DNA from 3 places in the Rhizobium sp. AN73 genome. Region 3 is predicted to be linked to each of the others. Evidence: riboswitches for the same ligand, from Rfam matches in the RefSeq annotation. Region 3 holds a riboswitch; each other region holds the start of a gene.
What was found. A riboswitch is a leader RNA that binds a small molecule or an ion and turns the genes downstream of it on or off. The one in region 3 is predicted to bind thiamine pyrophosphate.
Positions count from the first base shown of each region.

Region 1: it holds a riboswitch for thiamine pyrophosphate, as region 3 does, so the genes downstream of both, RBH10_RS08055 (ABC transporter permease) here and thiB (thiamine ABC transporter substrate binding subunit) in region 3, are expected to answer to the same signal.
Region 2: it holds a riboswitch for thiamine pyrophosphate, as region 3 does, so the genes downstream of both, thiC (phosphomethylpyrimidine synthase ThiC) here and thiB (thiamine ABC transporter substrate binding subunit) in region 3, are expected to answer to the same signal.

Region 1 covers NZ_JARWME010000001.1:1,796,838-1,804,216, forward strand. Annotated here, with positions in the region: gene thiE (thiamine phosphate synthase) at 1-388, opposite strand, end outside; gene RBH10_RS08045 (hydroxyethylthiazole kinase) at 375-1,127, opposite strand; gene RBH10_RS08050 (ABC transporter substrate-binding protein) at 1,130-2,074, opposite strand; gene RBH10_RS08055 (ABC transporter permease) at 2,071-2,856, opposite strand; TPP riboswitch at 2,985-3,087, opposite strand; partial or broken gene RBH10_RS08060 (pilus assembly protein TadG-related protein) at 3,270-4,558, shown strand; gene RBH10_RS08065 (alpha-glucosidase) at 4,636-6,630, opposite strand; gene RBH10_RS08070 (carbohydrate ABC transporter permease) at 6,643-7,379, opposite strand, start outside.
Region 2 covers NZ_JARWME010000002.1:2,885,309-2,892,687, forward strand. Annotated here, with positions in the region: partial or broken gene RBH10_RS23940 (glycoside hydrolase family 2 protein) at 1-1,350, opposite strand, end outside; gene RBH10_RS23945 (DUF1839 family protein) at 1,347-2,330, opposite strand; gene RBH10_RS23950 (amino acid--[acyl-carrier-protein] ligase) at 2,337-3,245, opposite strand; gene RBH10_RS23955 (acyl-CoA dehydrogenase family protein) at 3,250-4,431, opposite strand; gene RBH10_RS23960 (acyl carrier protein) at 4,431-4,682, opposite strand; TPP riboswitch at 4,865-4,976, shown strand; partial or broken gene thiC (phosphomethylpyrimidine synthase ThiC) at 5,071-6,895, shown strand; gene thiO (glycine oxidase ThiO) at 6,897-7,379, shown strand, end outside.
Region 3 covers NZ_JARWME010000002.1:2,727,603-2,734,981, forward strand. Annotated here, with positions in the region: gene RBH10_RS23230 (ABC-F family ATP-binding cassette domain-containing protein) at 1-998, shown strand, start outside; gene RBH10_RS23235 (VOC family protein) at 1,092-1,484, shown strand; TPP riboswitch at 1,530-1,640, shown strand; gene thiB (thiamine ABC transporter substrate binding subunit) at 1,679-2,692, shown strand; gene thiP (thiamine/thiamine pyrophosphate ABC transporter permease ThiP) at 2,712-4,352, shown strand; gene RBH10_RS23250 (thiamine ABC transporter ATP-binding protein) at 4,349-5,065, shown strand; gene RBH10_RS23255 (M48 family metalloprotease) at 5,374-6,834, shown strand; gene RBH10_RS23260 (TetR/AcrR family transcriptional regulator) at 6,847-7,379, opposite strand, start outside.

The DNA of each region.
Region 1 (7,379 bases), on a different contig from region 3:
CGATGCAGGCGTAATCGGCAGGCATGGAGGCGGCCCGTTCGGCATCGGCCCGGTTCTTGACTGTGAGGCCGATGATCGCCTTTTCGCCGAGAATGCGTCTGGCGGTTTTGGCGTCCATGTCGTCCGCACCGAGATGCACTCCGTCCGCACCAGAGGCGAGCGCTACATCCACCCGGTCGTTGATGACGAGCGGCACGCCGGTGCCGGCGATGGCCTCGTGAATGGCGCGGGCGTTTTCGATCATTTCCCGGGTCGAAGCGTGTTTGTCGCGATATTGCAGGATGGTCGCGCCATTGAGTGCGGCAGCCAGAGCAAGCTCGGCGAGGGGCGCAACATCGCCGAGGCTCGCATCGACCAGCGCGTTGAGGCGGTAATCAACCTTGTTCATGCTCGATCCTTGCATGTTGTGTTATCTCCTCTCCGGAAATTTCGGAAAGCGCATCCAGAAACGCCGGCTCGAACGTGCCGGGGCCTTTGGCATTCTTTGCTGCCAGTTCGGCTGCCACTCCTGTGACGGCAAGGGCGGAGGCCGCGGCCGTCAACGCATCTTTCTCCACCGCCATGAAGGCGGCGATGACACCCCCCGAAAGGCAACCGGTGCCCGTCACCTTCGCCATCCACGGGTGGCCGTTGACGATTCTGACACTACGGGTGGCGTCGCGCAGTTGATCGACCGGTCCGGTCTCTATCCTCACCGCATTCGCAACATTGCCGATGAGGCTCATTTCGGCGCTGTTGCCGCGAACGATGGTCGGGCCAAGTGCGATCAGGTCACGCGCAAATGCCAGCCGCGATGGCGAATAGTCGCAATGTACAGGATCCAGAATCCACGGCTTGCCCGCTGCACGGGCGATCTCGACGGCAAACCGGATGACTTTGCGCCGGTCTGCATCGAGCGTGCCGAGATTGATCGTCACCGCATCGGCTTTCGTCACGAAAGCGCCGATTTCCTCGAGCGAGGTGGTCATCGAGGGAATGCCACCGACGACAGTAATGCCGTCGGCGGTGAATTTCTGCACCACGGTGTTCATCAGGCAATGCACGCGCGGGCGCACCTGCCTCACCCTTTCGAGGATCTCTGCGGCCTTTGCCGCTGTGGGAAAGTCTGTCGTCGAGGTTCCGTTCATGGTTATTGCAGCTCCACGGCGATGTCTTCGGCCGTCGGCGCCTGCTTGATCAGTTGCATGTCTCGCATGAATTCACCGAATCGGGCGTAGCGGGCGCGATCGAGTGCGGCCGGACGCTTGGCGAAACGCGCCAAGGTGTCGAAAAACGCCTGCTTGTTCAGCGCGTCGTCAAGGTTCGGATAGGCCTTGATGAAAAGCTGCCAGGATTCCTGCGGATGATTGGTGATGAAGATCGCGGCCTGCTCGACGGCGGAGAGGAAACGCGGCAGGCGGTTGTCCTTGGCAGAATCGCGGTGGGTGACGAAGATCAGCTCATCATAGGCGGGTACGCCATGTTCCTCGGGGAAAAACGAGCGGCCTTCGTGGCCCTCAAGTTTCATCTGCGTCAGTTCGAAATTGCGGAAACCGCCAAGCGTCGCATCCACCTTGCCTGCGATCAGCGAAGGCGAGAGCGAGAAATTGACGTTGACGAGTTCCACATCGTCTTTCGTCAGTCCGTCCTTCTCCAGCATCCGCTTCAGCATCGCATCCTCGAAGCCGGAGACGGAGAAACCGACCTTCTTGCCCTTCAGGTCCTTCAGGCTCTTGATCGGCCCATCGGCCAGAACGGTGACGGTGTTGAGTGGCGTTTCGACCAGCGTTCCGAAACGGACGAGCGGCAGCCCGGCATCGTGGTCGAGATAAAGGTTCGGCTGGTAGTGAACGCCGATATCGGCCTGTTTTGCCGAGACGAGACGCGGCACGGCGGATGGGTCCGCAGGCGGAACCAGCTCAACGTCCAGCCCCGCATCTGTGAACAGGCCGCGTTCCTTGGCGATCACCATCGGAGCGTGGTCCGGGTTCACGAACCATTCCAGCAGCACGGTAAGCTTGTCGGCCGCCTGCGATTGCACGGGCGCAAACACGCTTGCTGCCGCGACGACGAGGGAAAGAAGAGTTCGTTTCATGGTGCCGAAAATCTCCGCAAATGTTTGAAAGGAATGAGGTGTTCTGTTTCTTTGGCCCAGGGGGCCAGATTGGCTGTCGCCCGGTCGACGATAAGCCGCAGCAGCACGGCCATAACGGCGAGTATGGCCATGGCGGCAAACATGGTGTCGGTCTGCATGCGGGCATTGGACTGGATCATGACGAAACCGAGCCCGGAGGATGCGCCCACCCATTCGCCGATGACGGCGCCAAGCGGGGCGAGCGGTGCGGCGACCCGCAGCCCGGAAATGAGCGAGGGAAGCGCCAGCGGCACGCGCAGCCGGGTGAGGATTTGCCAGTGGCTCGCCTCCGTCAGCGAGGCGGCATCGAGGATCGTGCGATCCGTGCGGTTGAGACCGTCGGTGAAGGCCGATGCGACGGGAAAAAAGATGATGATCGCCGTCATGACCACTTTCGAGGCCATGCCGAAACCGAACCACAGCACGAGTATGGGGGCGAGCACGAAGACGGGAAACGCCTGCAATACGAGAATCATGGGCCAGACGAGGCGACCAAAACGCGGGATGGCTGCAATTGTAAAGGCAACCAGAATGCCGGCGGTGATACCGGTCGCAAGCCCGACGGCCATTTCGCTGAGCGTCACCATGGCCTGTCCGAACAGGAAGCCCGGCTGGCGCTGGAACGCGGCGGCGACATCGGCGGGCGAGGGCAGGATGTAGCGGGGTGGCGCAAACAGCCAGATACCCGCCTGCCAGATGATTAAAAGAAGAACGACGCCCTTCAGCGCATGGGAGGCACGCATCGGCCGGACCTCAGACGTAACCGTACCGTATAGGAAAGGCAGGAGGTTTCAGCATCATCATTCGGTCTCCAGCTGTGGCGATCACGGAGATCCGGGCAAAGCGGAGAAGAGAAAGGGCGGCACCTCAAAAGCGCGACAGTTTCCGTTCCTACGCCGGCATGACCCGGATCAGGTTCAAGGGTCCGGCTCATCGCCATCTCAGCACCGTCAGGTGCTCCCCTCGGAAGAGACTGATTTGCTAGGAGGGTTTTGAAGTAATGTCAACTTTGAACTTTAACGCGAATACGGGCTGATTTGTCGAATGCATATTAGTTATTGATTATATTAAGTTTATCAAAAATTAGTTATCTATTGAAACCGCTTTTTCAATTCCGCTGTATTAGTTTCCGCTTCCAGAATGGTTGGGGGCGAACTTGAAAAACTTCTGGCAAGAGAAATCGGGAAATTTTGGCATTCTTACCGCGTTGCTCATGGTGCCTCTGTGCGGGGCTGCCGGTGTGGCGCTTGATGTTACGCGTGGCATGTCGGTCAAAGCCGATCTGCAACAGGCGGCGGATTCCGCAGCACTTGCGGCAGTCGCAGATATGTCCGCAAGTGTTCAGGCGGCAAAGAAGATGTCGGGCGACGGTGTCATTAACGTCGGCAATGACGAGGCGCGGGCATTCTTTGATGACAACCAGCGGGGAAATACCGATTACAGCATTACGTCTGTCGATGTCTCGGTGACCAAGCACGGTAATGTGGTCGAGTCATCCGTCAGCTTCAAGGCATCGGTAAGCACGACACTCTCCGGGGTTCTGGGCAAGGATTTCATCTCGGTTGGCGGCACGGCCACGGCGAAATATGAGACGGAAACCTTTAGCGATTTCTATCTTCTGCTGGACAATACGCCTTCCATGGGAGTGGGCGCCACACCCCAGGATGTTGCCACCCTGGTTGCGAATACGAGCGATCAGTGCGCTTTTGCCTGTCACATCGTGAAAGACGGCGTGGCGGACCCGAACAGCTATTATTTCAAGGCCAAGAAACTCGGAGTTACGACGCGCATCGACGTGGTCGCCAAAGCAACCGCCAGTCTGATGGATACAGCGAAAACCACCCGCAAAAGCAGCAATCAATATCGCATGGCTGTTTATACCTTCGGGGAGCGGGCGGAGGACACGAAGCTGCTTGAGGTCGTTCCGCTGACCTCGGATCTGGAGACTGCGAAGAAAAAAGCGGGTGAAATCAACCTGATGTCCATTCCCTATCAGGGATACAATAACGACCAGCAAACCGACTTCGACCGCGCTCTGTCCCAGATCGGAGATAAGGCCGGAACCTCGGGCACGGGCGCAAGCTCGGCAAACCCGGACAAGGTGATCTTTTTCGTTTCAGATGGTGTTGGCGACAGTTACAAGCCCTCCTCCTGCACGAAAAAACTGACGGGGGCCGCTGTCAGGAGCCGATCGACATCAAGGCCTGTACGAAGCTGAAAGAAAAGGGTTTTCGTATCGCCGTGCTCTATACCACCTATCTGCCGCTTCCGACGAATGACTGGTACAATAGCTGGATAAAGCCCTTTCAGTCGGAAATCGGCTCGCGCATGCAAAGCTGTGCTTCCCCGGGACTGTATTTCGAGGTGAGCCCATCACAGGGTATCAGCGACGCGATGACGGCTCTGTTCAAGAAAGCCATCACATCGCCACGCCTGACGGGCTGATGACTACCTGTTGAAACATCTCTCGAACGCCGCAATATTTGCGGCGTTTTTTGCAGGGATGGCAGGAAGGTGATGCTTCAACCGAGACTGCGAAGCTGTTCAAATAGCGCAGCAAAGGGCGTCCCGGCGCGGTAGAAGACGGCCGGCTGGCCTATCGGAGCATCAACGGTGATTTCGCGCCCGCCCGCATGCCGCGCACCGCTCCACAGATGTACCCATTCTCCTTCGCCCGGAAGATAAAGCGTGCGCTGGGTTTCCCCTGCCTTCCACACGGGTGCGACGAGCATTTCGGCACCATAGAGATAGCTGTCCTGAATGGCATAGGTTTGCCGGTCGTTCTCGTAATGCAGGAAAAGCGGGCGCTGCACCGGCAGGCCGGTTTGCGCCGCTTCCGTGGAGAGCGATTTCAGATAGGGCGCGAGTGCGACATAGATCGCCGTCATGCGGGCGAAATGGCCAAGAACTGTCTCGTCCTGATCGATCTGGAGATTTTCGCGCGGGCGGTTGCCCTCATGCGTGCGCATGACCGGGGTAAAGGCGGCCATTTCCGCCCAGCGCATGATGAGTTCCGGCGTTCTGACATTGCCGAACAGGCTGGTGTAACCGCCGATATCAGAATGGTGATAGGCGTTGCCGAGAAGGCCGGAGGACAGCGCACCGCAGATCACGGTAACCAGACCATCATGGCGGGAGAAATCGACGGACTGGTCGCCGCCCCACAGCAGTGGGCAATGGGCTTGCACGCCCGTAAAGCCCGCCCGCATGAAGAACAGCGCCTCGCCGGTTTTGCCGCGGCTTTCGATGGCCTTTGCATTGACTTCGGCCCAGAGTGTCGGCCAGGCATTGTGCATCAGCTTGGCGTCGATGCCGTTCGACAGCGTGATGTCGATCGGCAGATATTCGCCGAAATCGGCCATCCAGCCGGAAAGGCCGAAATCCAGCATATTCTTGCCGATGATCTCTTCGGCAAACCAATCGGCTGCGGCCGGATTGGTGAAATCGACCACGCCGCAATCGAACTCGCCAAAATCCACCAGCGCCGTCTTGCCGTCCGCGCCGGTGGCGAAATAACCGGCCGCCTCGGCCACGGGGAAAAGCGGGCCGTCGACGCAGAGATAGGGGTTCACATACCCCAGAAAGCGGATGTCCTGATCGGCAAGCTCGGCGATCTTCTGGCGCAGATGCGGATAACGCACGTCATTGGCCTGCCAGTCCCAGAACAGCCGGGCGCCGAAGGATGTCTGACGAAGCCCCACCCAATCCTCGCACCACAGACCGGAAACCCTGGTTCCGGCGGAGCGGATTTTTTCCAACCGGGCAAAGGAGTTGGCGCCATCCTTTAACCCGATGATCGCGCCATTATAAACCCATTCCGGCAGTTCCGGCTGGCGTCCGAACCGCAGCGACAGGGCCGAAACGATATCGGTAAAGGCGTCGCCCGCGAAAAGCTCGATCCGCTCAGGGATCGCCCAGATCTCGATTTCGTGGAAATCGTCGTTGCGGAAATCGAAGACCGAATAGGCGCTCGTTTCCACATGCAGTGCGTATTTGCGTGAGGAAAGCCAGGTCGGCTGTGGGTAGTTGGTGTTGTAATAATCGCCACCCGCCTTGCCGCTGACATCGGCCTTGAAGGTGATTTCGGCGGTCTTGTCGCGGCCAACGCCGGGTTCCGACGTCCAGAGCGGAAAACGGCGGCCGCGCATGTCGAAATAGGACATCTGCTCGCCGCCGCCCCAGATATGCTCATCCGCATCCGCAACGACCCGCAGCCACAGGCGGTTGATGGTTTCATCCAGCGCCGTGAACCTGATGGTGTTGCCTTCCAGCGTGAGGTGAAGGCGCGGTGCCTGTCCGGGCGCAGAAGAAAGCGTCACGCTATCGCCGCTGACTTCGGCATGGCGCAGCGCAGTCCGTTCGATGACGTAGTCCTCGATATCGAAATTGCCGCGATACATATCCATCCGTTCCTCGCCGAAACCGGCAAAGAAGGCCGGGTTTTCGGGTGAATGGGAAAGAATGGTGCGACCGCCGATCGAAAGGGTGAAGCCGTTGCTGGTCTTTTCGAATAACATGATTTTACCTGTTTAACCCTTGAGACCGCCGGCAGTGAGGCCGGAGACAACCCGTTCCTGAAAGATGACGATCAGGATGGCGACCGGTACGATGCCGACCACCAGCGCCGCCGAGATAACCGGCCAGGGGAAAGCGAACTCGCCCTGATAAAGCTGGATGCCGACCGGCAGGGTGCGAAGTGCGGGATTGGAATTGAAGGAAAGCGCCAGCAGGAATTCGTCCCAAGCGTTCACGAAGGCGAGAATGCCGGCGGTGAAGACGCCCGGTGCACAGAGCGGCACCACCACCTTGAACAGCGCACCGATGCGAGTGCAGCCATCGATCATGGCGGCGTTTTCCAGATCGCGCGGAATGCTTTCGAAGAAGGACACCAGCATCAGCGTGCAGACCGGAAGGGAGAGCACGGTGTAGGGCAGGATCAACGCCGTCCAGCTGTTGAGCAGGTTGAGCGCGCGCATGATTTCGAACAACGGCACCAGCAGCGTTACCAGCGGGAAGGTGGAAACGGCGATGATGAGCGAGAGGATCAGCGCCCGGTATTTGAGGTCGAGCCGCGCCAGCGCATAGGCCGCCAGCACCGAAATCAGAATGGTGAGTGCGGTCGAAAGAAGCGCCACCATGAAGCTGTTGAAGAGGAAGAGATGCAGCGGCTGGTCGGAAAAGGCCTGCATGTAATTGGCAAGCGTCGGCGCATGCGGAAACCATGTGATCGGTTTCACCGTCAGTTCCGCTTCGGTTTTCAGCGAGG
Region 2 (7,379 bases), 160 kb from region 3:
ACATAGACCGCGTCCGGCCGTTTCCCGGCCAGCACTTCGGGCAAGATTTCCTCGGTGAGCGTTCCTTTCCATATCTGTTCCGGCAGACCGAGCATCGCGCCCTGCTGGTACATTTCGCTGCCACCGCAAAAAACTGATAGTGAAGGGGAAAGGGCTGTCACCTCGAGGAACTGGAGAGATTTCCGTAACGATATGACGGCGGAGGGCTTCGTCCTTTGCCGGGTAATCAAAATTGGCGAGCATGGCGTCCTGCCAGACCATGATGCCGAGTTCGTCGCACAGCGCGAAGAACTCTGGCGTCTCATAGGCCATGGTGCCGCCAACGCGGATCATGTTCATGCCGGCTTCGGCAGCTTTTCTAAGCCAAGGCTCGTAATCCGGCCTCGAACCCGGCAAGCGCACGATGTCAGCCGTTGTCCAGACAGCGCCCCGGCAAAAAACGGATTGCCCGTTTACCCGGAGGCCGAAACCATTGCCGTCCTCGCCGTAATCCACCTCGACGCGTCTGAAGCCGGTGCGCCCGAGCCGGTGTTGTTTTCCGTTCAGCTCCAGAACGATTTCGTGGAGCGCTGGCCTGCCGTGGGTATGCGGCCACCACGTCTCGACATCGGGTATGCGGAGTTCGCCAAAGAGTTTGCCGTTGTCACCTCTGGAAAGATCGGTGCTGTAGCCGGCGCAGGTGAGCCGTGCGGACGGGATGTCGTGGTTTGCCTCAAGGCTGATGTTGACCATTCCCGCGCCGGTTTCGTCGAGCGACGATCGGACCGTGCAAAGCACGCCCTCCTGCCTTATCAGGCTGATGGGTCGCCATGGCCCGGCGGCATGAATTTCCGGGCACCAGCCCGGCATATAGCCGAGTGCCGTGGTGCGGATCAGCCGCAGACCTTGTGTGTTCATCATCTGCGGCCGCCAGCGGGCGCGGGGGCCTGTTTTTTCGAGCCTCGGCGCGAGTGCCCTGCAGCAGATTGACAGTTCGTCCGCGCCTGTCAGTTCGACCGGCACTTCCAGCCTTTCGAACATGCTCTGGCTGGCGGCGATCAGTTCGCCGTTGAGGAAAATTTCGGCAATCGTGGACAGACCGTCGAAGCGCAGGATCGCCCGCTCCCGCACGTCGGAAATCATCGTCAGGCGGTACCAGGCGTCCCTGTCGTTCAACGGCGTCGGATTGAAGCGGTCAAATTTTCCGGCCAGTTCCAGAGCCTGCGCCACGGTGCCGGGAACGGATACGTTAAGGCTTTCAAGGGCTGCGGGAATATCCGAGGGCGTTTCGCAGGCATTGGCCGACGTCAGTGTCAGCGTCCAGCCTTCACTCAGCCATTTTTCGCTTTCGCCCGGAAGATAAGTCCTCACGCGGCCTCGCTGGCGTTCGATAAATTTGCGGCGAGTGATTCCATCACGCCATCCCATGCTTCCGCAGCCGGATCGAGCACCGAGGCCAGCGCATCGAATTTGCGGCGTGTAACGGCGCGGGCAAGCTGGAACTGCACGGTTTTCGCGACCTCGGAGATGCGCAGCGCGTGGTCTCTCGCTTCAGAAAACCCGTCCTTGTCCAGCCATTCGAGGTGGCTTGCTGCCAGTTCGAAATTGGCGCCCAGTTGGCGCAGCGTGTTGAAGGCGTATTTGTGGAAAAAGCCGAAGGGCCTGTCGGCGACCTTTTCGACTTGGGCCGGAAACACGCTTGCAAAAGCTCGCACCGGGTTGGCGGAGGGCCGTCTTGAAAAATGAAATTTCAGCAGCCGTTCGGCCGTCCTGCGGATATGCGCCGGCGAAGGATTGCTGTCCGCAAATTTCGCAAATTCGGTATAGGGCAGGAATGGTGGATCGGCCTCTTGCAGGTGATGCTGGAACAGGCCATCAAAGTCTTCGCCCGACAGGTGGAAGAAGCCGGCATTGTGGAAATAATCGAGTTCCCGGTTCGCCAAATCGAGCCGGTTGATGGCGATGGTGGTCTTGCCGTGTTCCTTCTGGTAGCTCACCCCGTGGGTATCGGGCATATAGAAGCTGTCCATCTCGATCAGGCAGATGCGGCCGCGTTCCAGCTGCGCCTCTATGTGGTTTTCCACCCGGTCGAAGATCGCAAGCTCGGTGGCGCGAACGCCGTAGAGCGCTTCGAGATCTTCCAGCGGCACCTTGAAGAAGGTGAACTGGTCGCCTTCGAAATCCTGTGTCAGGGTGAAACCGAACATGGCTTCAGGCGGTAGCCCCTTTGCGGCCAGCACCTCGATCCACAAATCGATGTAGCAATTGGTCTCCGGCCACATTCTCTCCGACGAATGAAGGGGATGCTGCACATGGTTTTTGGGATCGAGACCTGAAAAAATCTGCCGCATGAATGGTCAGCCCCAGAGTGTTTTCACGGCTTTTGCAGGCCATTGCTTCACATCCAGACCGTGATGGGCAAAAAGTGCCAGCGCAATGCGCTCAAGGCCGAAACCGACGCAGGCGGTGTGGGCCACGTCGCCATTGTCGAGGTTCAAACCCCATTTCTGGCCAAAGGCGTCCTGATGGTAATTGAAGCTCATGCAGGCCGTCGGGTTGGTGGCGGATGTCACGGGAATCAGCAATTCGAATTTCAGGTTCTGATCGCGCTGGTTGTTGGCGAGCATCTTGCCGGCGCGGCCGAAGAAGGGATCGTTGGCCACATCGATGGTCACATCGAGGCCCACGGCCTCCATCATCGCCACGCCGCGATCCATCCATGTCTGGCGGAATTCGGTCACATTGGCTTCCGTGCCCATGCACACATATTCGCGCATGCGGAAAAGCTGCTGGCGCGCCGGGTCCTTGGAAGGCTCATGGCGGAAACAATAGGACTGAATGTCGTAGAGACCGCCACCGGAAGGCAGCGCGCCGCGCTTGGCAATCGTCGGATAAAGCGGGTAACAGGCGGCCGGCGTCAGCACGATATCGGTGGCTTTCTGGTCCTTCGTCCAGTCGCCGCCCTCATCCATGGATTTCAGAAGGCTTATATGGTCGAGCTCGCAGCCGCAGAAGGAATGGACCGTGCCAGCCAGCTGCGGGAAGCTTTTCATGTAACCGCTCTTTTCGAAATAGGCGCGGTTGATGCCGGGCGGAAAGCGGATCGCTTCGGCGCCGTCAGCGCCGCCCGTGCGGTCGATCAGCCGTTCGAAGGCGGCAATGACGTCCTCGAACTGGCCGCTGCGGCCATAAAGACCATCGACACCCGTTTCAATCAGCAGGCCTTCTTCGAACAGTCGATCGAGAAACGATGTTTGCATGTCCATGGTCTTATCCCAAGAGGCTGGTGTCCTGCCTGTGAACCAGCAGGAGATTGGCGGAATTGCCGAGAATGCGATCGTTGGAAATCATCAGGCGGGCGGAGTGTGCGTCGCGAAGATGCCGGCCAAGGCTGTAAGGCGTGCCGTTCTTGTAACCCATGATGCCGCAGACGAGCATCGCATGGTCGATGATCTCCAGAATGGTTTCCGAAGAGCAGATCTTCACATTGTTCATGGCGACAGCAAAGGCCATCGACATCAACTTGTCGGGGTCGCTCTTGGTGTCGGCGTAAGCCTTGATGCCGGCAATGATGTTGGATTTGACCACCTGCAACTTGGTGGAGACTTCGGCAAGGCGGATGGCGCCGGGCGGCGTGACACCGGGCGACTTGCGTGCCGCCGTTCTGACGAAGGACTGGGCGCGCAGTACCGCATCCGACGCGATGCCGTACCAGACGGCGCTCCACAGGAGATGGGAGCTTGCAAGCATGGATTGGGCGGCGATTTCCGCAAATGGTTTCGGGAAGATCTGCACCGCTGGCGCTTCGCCGCGGAACAGGAAGCCGTCCGAACAGGTCCCGCGCATGCCGAGCGTGTCCCAGATATGGGTTTTCTCGAGCGTGTACTGATTTTTCAGGAAGACGGTCATCACCTGATCGGCGGGTGCGGCATCCTTGTGGGAGCGCGAGGTGATGAGGATGGCATCCGCATTGCTGCCATAGGAAATGACGGTGGCGTCCTTTTCCAGCCGGCAAAATTCCCCTTCGACCTCAATCGCGCAGATGGAATTGCGCAGATTACCGCCGATGCCGCCTTCGGTGGTCGCCGAGGCGAGCAGAAGCTGTTCGCTTGCGATGCGGCTCATGAAGCCCGCATGCCATGGGCTTGTCTCGCCATGCTCCACAAGGCTCGATGCCTTGATGTGATGCATGGCGAAAATCATCGCCGTTGCCGAACAGGCCTGGCCAAGCCGGGCGCAGATATCGGCGATTTGCTGTATGGACGCGCTTTCACCGCCAAGGGAGGACGGGACCTGTATGCCGAGCAGACGCTCCTGTCTCAGCGCGTTGACGGCTTCCTCGGGGAAGCGACCGGTGACGTCCACCTCGTCCGCGTGTTTGGCGGCAATTGCCGCGACGCGGCCCGCGCGCGCGGACAGCGTTTCTTCCTGCGGCGCAACGGTCACATTCATCAGGCGGCCTCTTTACCATCCAGAATGAGCTTAACGGTGTCTTCAATGGCCTTGATGCTGGCAAACGACTTGCGGTTCAAGAGGTTGTCCGGGAATTCGATATCAAAAGCTTCCTCGATACCCAGCATCAATTGCACCGATGCAAAGGAAGAAAGACCGGCTGCATAAAGATCTGCTTCATTTTCGATCGTATCGACAGGTGTAGGAAGCTGGCCGAATTTTGCCAGTATTTCACGAATAGTCGCATTCATTCCGACTTATCTCCCATGAATTTAACATCAGGATGGTTTGTGCTTATCGTTAATTTGAAAACGATAATATTCGCCTAAACCGTTAGGTTAATTACGACTAACGGCTGCATGTGTCATTCGTTACCTTTGCCAGGCACACATCAGCGCCCTTGACAAATGTCGGGCGGTGTCTTTTCCTGTCTGTCATTCACCAGGGGTGTCCCGTCAAGGGGCTGAGATTCTGCTTTCATGCGCAGTGACCCGTTGAACCTGATCCAGTTCATACTGGCGTAGGGACGGTGCAAAGACCGAGGGTCGGATTGCGTGTGACTTGCGCTGTCGACGCTTCGGTATTTTCCATCATTCCGGCTCGAACTGGGTCTCCACTGTCAAACTTTGGAGCCTCATGATGAATATCGTTGCCAAGAATATCCCGCTTTCGGTCACAGCCGGGCCACATCCCGCCTCCACGAAAGTCCATAAGCCCGGAATATTGCATCCGCATATTCGCGTGCCGATGCGCGAAATCGCCGTGCACCCGACGGCGGGCGAACCGCCTGTCACGGTCTACGATTCCTCCGGGCCCTATACCGATCCCACGCATTCCGTTCTGATTGAAAAGGGTTTGCCGCGCCTGCGTCACGACTGGGTCGTGGCCCGTGGCGATGTCGCCGCTTACGACGGGCGTCACGTCAAACCGGAGGATAACGGCTTTGCGACCGGCGAGCGCCTGACGCCGGAATTTTCCGTGCGCCATCAGCCGCTCAGGGCGACGGGGGGCAAGGCCGTGACGCAGCTTGCCTATGCGCGGGCCGGCATCATCACGCCGGAAATGGAATTCATCGCCATCCGGGAAAATCTCGGACGTGAAGCTGCGAAAGAGAAGCTGATCCGCGATGGCGAGAGTTTTGGCGCGCAGATCCCCGATTATGTGACGGCGGAGTTTGTCCGTCAGGAAGTCGCGTCGGGCCGCGCCATCATTCCCGCCAATATCAATCACCCGGAACTCGAACCGATGATTATCGGCCGTAATTTCCTGGTGAAGATCAACGCCAACATCGGCAATTCCGCCGTCACCTCTTCCATGGCGGAAGAGGTGGAGAAGATGGTCTGGGCGATCCGCTGGGGGTGCCGATACCGTCATGGATCTTTCGACCGGGCGCAACATCCACAATATCCGCGAATGGATCATCCGCAATTCGCCGGTGCCGATCGGCACGGTGCCGCTTTACCAGGCGCTGGAGAAGGTCAACGGCATTGCCGAGGACCTGAACTGGGAGGTGTTCCGCGACACACTGATCGAACAGGCGGAACAGGGCGTCGATTATTTCACCATCCATGCCGGGGTGCGGCTGCATTACATCCCGCTCACCGTCAACCGCGTCACCGGCATCGTGTCGCGCGGCGGTTCGATCATGGCGAAGTGGTGTCTGCATCACCACAAGGAAAGCTTCCTCTATGAGCATTTCGAAGAGATTTGCGACATCTGCCGCGCTTACGACGTTTCCTTCTCGCTTGGTGACGGCCTGCGGCCCGGCTCGATCGCCGACGCCAACGATGCGGCGCAGTTCGCGGAACTGGAGACACTCGGCGAGCTGACGCAGATCGCCTGGGCGAAGGACTGCCAGGTCATGATCGAAGGCCCCGGCCATGTGCCGATGCACAAGATCAAGGAGAATATGGACAAACAGCTTAAGACCTGCGGCGAGGCGCCCTTCTATACGCTCGGGCCGCTGACGACCGATATCGCCCCCGGTTACGACCATATCACCTCCGGCATCGGAGCCGCGATGATTGGCTGGTTCGGCACGGCGATGCTCTGCTACGTCACGCCGAAGGAACATCTCGGCCTGCCTGATCGTAACGACGTGAAGGTCGGTGTCATCACCTACAAGATCGCCGCGCATGCCGCCGATCTGGCCAAAGGTCATCCGGCCGCGCAGGTACGGGACGATGCGCTGTCGCGCGCAAGGTTCGAATTCCGTTGGGAAGACCAGTTCAACCTGTCGCTGGACCCGGATACGGCGCGTTCCTTCCATGACGAGACATTGCCGAAGGAGGCGCACAAGGTTGCGCATTTCTGCTCCATGTGCGGTCCCAAATTCTGCTCGATGCGGATTTCCCACGATATCCGCGCCGAGGCGCAGAAGGAGGGGCTGGAGGCCATGGCCGCGCGCTTCAAGGAAGGTGGCGAGCTATATATGCCGCTCGCCACCCCGGTGGACGGCCAGTAGCATGCGTGTCCTTGTCAAGGGAACGGGGGTCGCCGGTCTGACGGCGGCCTTCGAACTGGCGCGCAGCGGCGTTACCGTGGAGGTTTCGGAGCGCAATGCCGAACCCTCTCGCGGCGCGTCGTGGTACGCCGGCGGCATGCTCGCGCCCTGGTGCGAACGTGAGAGTGCGGAGGAAGCGGTGCTAACGCTCGGTCAGGCGGCGCTCGACTGGTGGGATGAGGCGACCCCCGGCCTTGTCATCAGACACGGCACGCTGGTCGTCGCACCGGCCCGCGACAAAGCAGAGCTTTCGCGTTTCGCGTCCAGAACCACTGGATACCAGTGGGTGGATGAGGGCGAAATCGCTGCACTGGAACCCGATCTTGCCGGGCGGTTCCGCTCCGGGCTTTATTTCCCGGGCGAGGGGCATCTCGATCCGCGCCTTGCGCTGAAATCATTGCATGAGCGGCTCTGCTGTTTGGGCGTGCGGTTTCATATAGGCGTT
Region 3 (7,379 bases):
AATCCGGCAAGCTGGTTATCGAAGCCGATGCCATTACCAAGTCTTACGGTGAGCGCGTGATCATCGCACCGTTTTCGCTGAGGGTGCATCGCGGCGATTGCATTGGTCTCGTCGGGCCGAATGGTGCCGGCAAGACCACGCTTTTGAAGATGCTCACCGGCCAGCTTCAGCCCGATAGCGGCACGGTGAAGCTCGGCACCAATCTGGAGATCGCGACGCTCGACCAGAAGCGTGAGGATCTCAATCCGAACGATACGCTTGCGCATTATCTGACAGACGGGCGCGGCGACAATCTGCTGGTCAACGGCGAATTGAAGCATGTCACGGGTTACATGAAGGACTTCCTGTTCCAGCCGGAACAGGCCCGCACGCCGATCCGCAACCTCTCTGGTGGTGAGCGTGCTCGCCTTATTCTGGCACGTATTCTGGCGCGGCCGACCAACCTCTTGATCCTCGACGAGCCGACCAACGATCTTGACATCGAAACGCTCGATCTGTTGCAGGAAATCGTCGCTGGTTTTTCCGGCACGGTCATTCTGGTCAGCCACGACCGCGATTTTCTCGACCGTACCGTCACCTCCACCATTGCGCCCGCCAATCCGGACCAGCCGGACGGGCGCTGGATCGAATATGCCGGCGGCTATTCGGACATGATGGCGCAGCGCAAGGGCGCAGCCGAAGAAAAACGCAAGGCTGAGAAGCAGGAAAAGGCAAAGGCGGCATCTTCGGGCTCCGCATCGCAGGACCCTTTAAAAGCCAAAGGCAAGCTTTCCTTCAAGCAGAAATTCGCGCTCGAAAATCTTCCGAAGGAGATGGAAAAGGCGCAAGGCGAAATCGCCAAGCGCGAGGAGCGCATGGCTGATCCCAATCTTTTCACCAAGGATCCGGCTACCTTCAACACGCTGGCGAAGGAAATGACGAAGCTGCGTGAAAAGCTCGAGACCATGGAAGAGGAATGGCTGGAGCTGGAGATGCTGCGCGAGGAACTGGAAGGCTGAAGGTGAAGCGCGCTTTGTTGATTGACGCTTCATCCGCCTTTGACAGGGAGGCGGAATTGCCGTTTTCTATGCCGGTTCGGAGGAGTTCAGAAAATGCGCATGATCTTCGTTAACCTGCCCGTCAAGAATATCGAGACATCCAGAAATTTCTTCACGGCACTCGGTTTCAGCTTCAATCCGGAATATTCGGATGACCGCACGCTCTGCATGATCGTTGAAGAGAACATCTTCGTGATGCTGCTTCAGGAAGAGCGTTTTCGCGATTTCATCAATGGCGATATCGCTGATGCGACGCGCAGCACCGAGGTGCTGACCTGTCTGACGGCGGGAAGCCGCGAGGAAATCGACCGGATGATCGCGACGGCGCTTGCCTCCGGTGGCAGCAACTGGAAACCCGTGCAGGATCACGGCTTCATGTATGCCGGCAGCTTTCAGGATCCCGACGGTCATGTCTGGGAACTGGTCCATATGACGGCCCAGGCCTGACAGCGGCCATCTTGCCAATCAGAGACGGCGGGACTACATCATCATCATGATCTAACGGGGTGTCTTTTGTGCTTGCGTGCAAAAGGCTGAGAGGCTTGCCAACCCGAAGAACCTGATCCGGTTCATACCGGCGGAGGGATTAGACGGCTTCAAGGCAAGCGGCTATTTCCCTTATCGTTTTTGAGGAGGTACCCGTGCGACGTCGTCTTTTCCTGAATTCCCTCGTTGCCGCTTCGCTGTTTCTGCCCGCTCTTGCCGTTGCGCAGGACAGACAGGAACTGACCGTCTACACCTATGAAAGCTTCGTTTCCGAATGGGGTCCCGGCCCCAAGGTGAAGGAGGCCTTTGAAAAGGTCTGCGACTGCATGGTCAATTTCGTCGGCGTGGCCGATGGTGTGGCGCTGCTCAACCGTCTGAAGCTCGAGGGGGCCGGGTCCAAGGCGGATGTCGTGGTCGGTCTCGACACCAATCTTGTCGCGGAAGCGAAACAGACCGGTCTTTTCGACGCCAGCGGCATCGATGCATCGGCGGCCAAGGTGCCAGGCGGCTATAAGGACGATGTTTTCGTCCCTTATGATTACGGTCATTTCGCAGTGGTCTACGACACGCAGACGATAAAAAATCCGCCGACGAGCCTCAAGGATCTCGTCGAAGGCGATCCCTCACAGAAGATCGCCATTCAGGACCCACGCACTTCCACGCCGGGCCTTGGTCTGTTGCTGTGGGTGAAATCCGTTTATGGCGACAAGGCGCCGGAGGCCTGGGCGAAGCTCAGGAAGCGTATTCTCACCGTCACGCCGGGATGGTCGGAATCCTATGGCCTCTTCACCAAGGGCGAGGTGCCGATGGTGCTTTCCTACACCACGTCGCCGGCCTACCACATGGTCGCGGAAAAGACGGATCGTTATCAGGCGGCAGCTTTTTCCGAAGGGCATTATATCCAGATCGAGGTATCCGGCCTTCTGAAAAACGCGCCGCACAAAGAACTGGCGAAACAGTTCCTCGCTTTCACGCTGACATCAGGTTTTCAGGATGCCATTCCCGAAAACAACTGGATGATGCCGGTCGCGGCAACGTCGACGCCGTTGCCAGAGGCGTTTTCCAAACTCGTCGTGCCGCAGAAGACCTTCCTGATGGACCCGGAAGAGGTGGCGAAGAACCGCAAGGCCTGGATCGATGAATGGCTTGCGGCCATGAGCATGAACTGACGAAGAGGCACGCCCGCGCATGATGCTGCGTCGCGATTACAGGTGGTCGATCATTTTCGGAACGGCGGCCTTTGTCGCCATTTTCCTGTTCATGGCGCTTGCCGTTGCGGCTCTCCTGTCTTTCGATGCCGGCGCATCCGCTGCCGGCATCATGGATGCCTATACGCTGCGCATCCTGCGGTTCACGCTTTATCAGGCAACGCTTTCCACTGTTCTATCGATTGTTCTCGGCTTGCCGGTGGCGCTGGCACTCTCCCGGCAGCGAGACTTTCCGGGGCGGATCTGGATCATCAGGCTGATGGCGGTGCCGATGGGGCTGCCGGTCATCGTCGGTGCTTTCGGCATCATCACCATCTGGGGCAGACAGGGTATTTTGAACGCGGCTCTTGTTTTTGCCGGTGCGGATCAGCCTTTCAGTATTTATGGCCTTTCCGGCATTCTCATTGCCCATGTGTTTTTCAATCTGCCGCTCGCGGTGCGGTTGATGCTGGCCGGGCTGGAACGCATTCCGGGCGAATATTGGCGGATGGCCGCAAGCCTCGGCATGGGACCGGTCTCGGTTTTCCGCTTCATCGAATGGCCTGCCGTCTCGCGTCTCGTTCCCGGCATTGCCGGGCTTATCTTCATGCTGTGCGCCACCAGCTTCACGCTCGTTCTTCTGCTGGGCGGTGGGCCGGCGGCCACGACGCTGGAGGTGGCGATCTATCAGGCACTACGGTTCGATTTTGATCCGCAGCGGGCAATCGCGCTTTCGGTTCTGCAGATTGTTCTCACGGCAATACTGCTCGGCCTTCTTGCCTTTTTGCCTTCGCCTGAGGCGGAAATTGTGTCGCTTGGCCGTCCCGTTCGTCGTTTCGACGACAAAAGCGTCGGCGCCCGCCTATGGGACGGGGTTGCAATTATTTTTGCAATCCTGCTGATCGGCCTGCCGCTTGCCGCGATAACCATATCAGGCTTGAGGGCCGATCTGCCACGCCTCTTGTCCGCGCCGATCTTCCTGCGTGCTGCAGCGACCAGTCTCGCAATCGCGGCGCTCTCCGCAATCCTCGTCGTGTTCTGCTGCATGGCGATCATAAGTGCGCGCCAGGCCGTGGGTTCCAGACGGCGCGTGGCCCGGCCCTTGCGCTTCCTTTCCGCCACGCTCGGGGCGGGGTCGTCGCTGGTGCTGCTTGTGCCGCCCGTCGTGTTGGGAAGCGGCTGGTTCCTGTTGTTGCGGCCATTCGGTGATGTCAGCTTCTATGCTCCCGTTCTCGTGGCGCTCATCAATATGCTGATGGCGCTGCCGCTTGCCATGCGGGTGCTGGAGCCGGCCTTCACCAGTCACTTTTTGCGGACCGGTCGGCTCTCCGCCAGTCTCGGGCTTCAAGGGTTGACGCGGCTGCGGTTCGCCGATCTGCCGGTTCTGTGGCGGCCACTGCTCATGGCGTTTTCCTTCGCCATGGCCCTGTCGCTTGGCGATCTCGGGGCGGTTGCCCTGTTCGGATCGGAAAATTTCGTCACCTTGCCATGGCTGGTTTATAGCAATATGGGCAGCTATCGCACCAATGATGCCGCCGGATATGCTTTCCTTCTCGGTGTGGTCTGCCTGCTGCTTGCCGCAGGTGGCGTTTCACGGCAATCGCAATCCAGAGAAGCGAAATCAGCAAGGGCGAGCATATGACAGGCGATGATTTTGCAGTGGAACTGGACAAGGTCAGGCTGCGGCTTGGGACGCAGGATTTCGATCTTGATTGTACATTCCCGCAAGGCCAGATAACCGCCGTCGTCGGTGCATCCGGTTCGGGCAAGTCAACGCTCCTCAATCTCGTTGCCGGTTTCGAAGTGCCCGATTCCGGCCGAGTGGTGATCGGCGGACAGGATATGAAGGCGCTGGACCCTTCCGAAAGACCGGTCTCGTTGATCTTTCAGGACAACAATCTTTTTGCCCATCTCGATATCTTCACCAATGTCGCGCTTGGTGTCAGCCCCGGGCTGAAATTGCAGGCGGAAGACAGGCAAAGGATCGACATGGCGCTCACACGCGTGGGTCTTATCGGTTTTGGCAAACGTTTGCCGGGAACGCTTTCCGGCGGGGAAAGGCAAAGGGCGGCGCTGGCGCGTGCGCTGGTCAGGAAAAAACCGGTCATGTTGCTCGACGAGCCTTTCGCCGCGCTCGATCCGGGGCTGCGGGCGGGCATGACCTCCCTGCTTCTCGACTTGCATGCCGAAACAAAAAATACGGCGATTATTGTCACGCACCATCCCGACGACATAAAAAAGCTGGCGCAGCGGGTGGTTTTTCTTGATCGCGGCCGCGTTGTCTATGCCGGATCGACCGCAGATTTCTTCGCCACACAAAATGTGAAGGCGGTCGACAGTTTTCTGAACGGCTGATCGCCTTATTTTCGACGCGCCTCGCTGGCAATCGCTTTAGATAACTTCAATGGCGCTAATTTGCACTTGCCAGTTTCAAGTTGTTGCCCGAGAAAAGACGAGAATTATTGCGTTCTTCAGGAATATTCCGGACTTGATGGATCGTTTTTACCGTTTCGACATTCATGGCTCGTTGGGGCGAGATCTGTTATTCTGGTCTGCAATTAACGGATGATCAGGAACGTTAGGGGCAGGCATACAGAATGAGAAATAGCATGACTGCACAGTGGAGGCTCTTCTCCCGTTCAGGCCTTCGCCGTTCGGGCAGGATGGTTGCTGCCTGTTCCGTGCTGACGGCGACCGCTGTGTTCCTGTCGTCGTGCCAGTCTCTCTTCAGCCCGGCCTACCAGTCCACATTGCGTCCGTCGGACAATCCGCAGACCGTGGAAGAGGTGCAGAAGAACGATCCCCGCGCCCAGATGGGTGCGCGCGAGCATCCGCGCATCGTGGCGAGTTACGGTGGCGAATATCGCGATGCCAAGACGGAGCGGCTTGTCGCCCGCATCGCCGGCGCGCTGACGGCGGTGTCGGAAAATCCGCAGCAATCCTATCGCATCACCATCCTCAACTCGCCGGCTATCAACGCCTTTGCGCTGCCGGGCGGATATCTTTACGTGACACGCGGGCTTCTGGCGCTTGCCAATGACGCTTCGGAAGTGGCCGCCGTGCTTTCGCATGAGATGGGCCATGTCACTGCAAACCACGGTATCGAGCGCCAGCGTCGGGAGGAGGCGGAGGTGATTGCAAGCCGCGTGGTCGCCGAAGTGCTGTCGAGCGATCTCGCCGGCAAGCAGGCGCTTGCACGCGGCAAGCTGCGGCTCGCGGCGTTTTCGCGCCAGCAGGAATTGCAGGCGGACGTGATCGGTGTGCGTATGCTCGGCGAAGCCGGTTACGACCCTTACGCATCGCCGCGTTTTCTGGATTCCATGGCGGCCTATGCGCGGTTTTCCTCTGCCGATCCTGAGAACGACCAGAGCCTCGACTTCCTTTCCAGCCATCCCAATACACCGCAGCGCATCGAGCTCGCGCGCCGGCACGCCCGCGCCTTCGGCCAGGAAGGCCAGGTAGGGGATCGTGGTCGTGACTGGTTTCTGGATGGCATAGACGGCCTGCTTTACGGCGACAGCCCGCAGGAGGGTTATGTCCGGGGCCAGACGTTCCTGCACGGAACGCTCGGTATCCGCTTCGATGTGCCGGAAGGTTTCGTCATCGATAACAAGGTGGAGGCCGTTCTTGCGACGGGGCCGGGCGATGTGGCGATCCGTTTCGACGGCGTGGCCGATCCGAAGCAGACCACTCTTGCCAACTACCTGACCAGCGGCTGGGTTGCCGGTCTGATGCCGGAAACCGTGAAGGAAACGCAGATCAACGGCCTGGAGGCCGCGACGGCACGGGCAACGGCGGACAAATGGGATTTCGACGTGACCGTCATCCGTGTCGGGCAGCAGATATTCCGTTTCCTGACGGCGGTGCCGAAGGGTAACACGCAGCTCGATTCCATCGCCAACGTGCTGCGCACAAGCTTCCGCAAGATGACGCCGCAGGAGATCGGCTCCCTGAAGCCGCTGCGGGTGCGGGTGGTGACGGTCAAGCCCGGTGAAACCGTGGCGACGATTGCCGCACGGATGATGGGCACCGACCGCAAGCTCGACATGTTCCGCATGATGAATGCGATGAGCGCCACCGCCACGCTTCAGCCCGGCCAGCGGGTGAAGATCATTGCGGAATAATTTGGCGATCTCTCAGTTGCTGGTTTCCCGGCACAGATAAGCCTCAACGAGTGCGATCATTTCCCGTTTGATTTTGGGTGACTGCAATTCCCCGCGTCGGGCGGCGTTGTGAATGATGCCGTCGATGGCGTCGGACACGATCAGTGCCATAGTGCCGCTTTCCGCCCTTGAGCCGGGCGTCATATGGGCCGCAAGCGCTTTCGAATAAAGACCGAGGTATTCTTTTTCGAAAGCGCTGTTGGGATCGTTCATTCCCTCATGACTGGGTGCGTCATCCAGAAGGACCTTGTGGAGGCCGGGATGGATGCTGTGGACCGCAATCATGCCGGTTACGAGTTCTTCCACGAATTGCGGGAGGGCGTTCCGCTGCTCGGCCATTCTTTTCATGACGGTCAGACAGTCCTCGAGGTGGCGATGGCGCACCGCCTCCACAATCGAAATCTTGTCAGGGAAGTACTGGTACAACGAACCGATGCTGACGCCGGCGGTTTCTGCGACCCTGTTGGTGGTGAAACCCGCCCAGCCATGATCGCTCAAAATGCGAG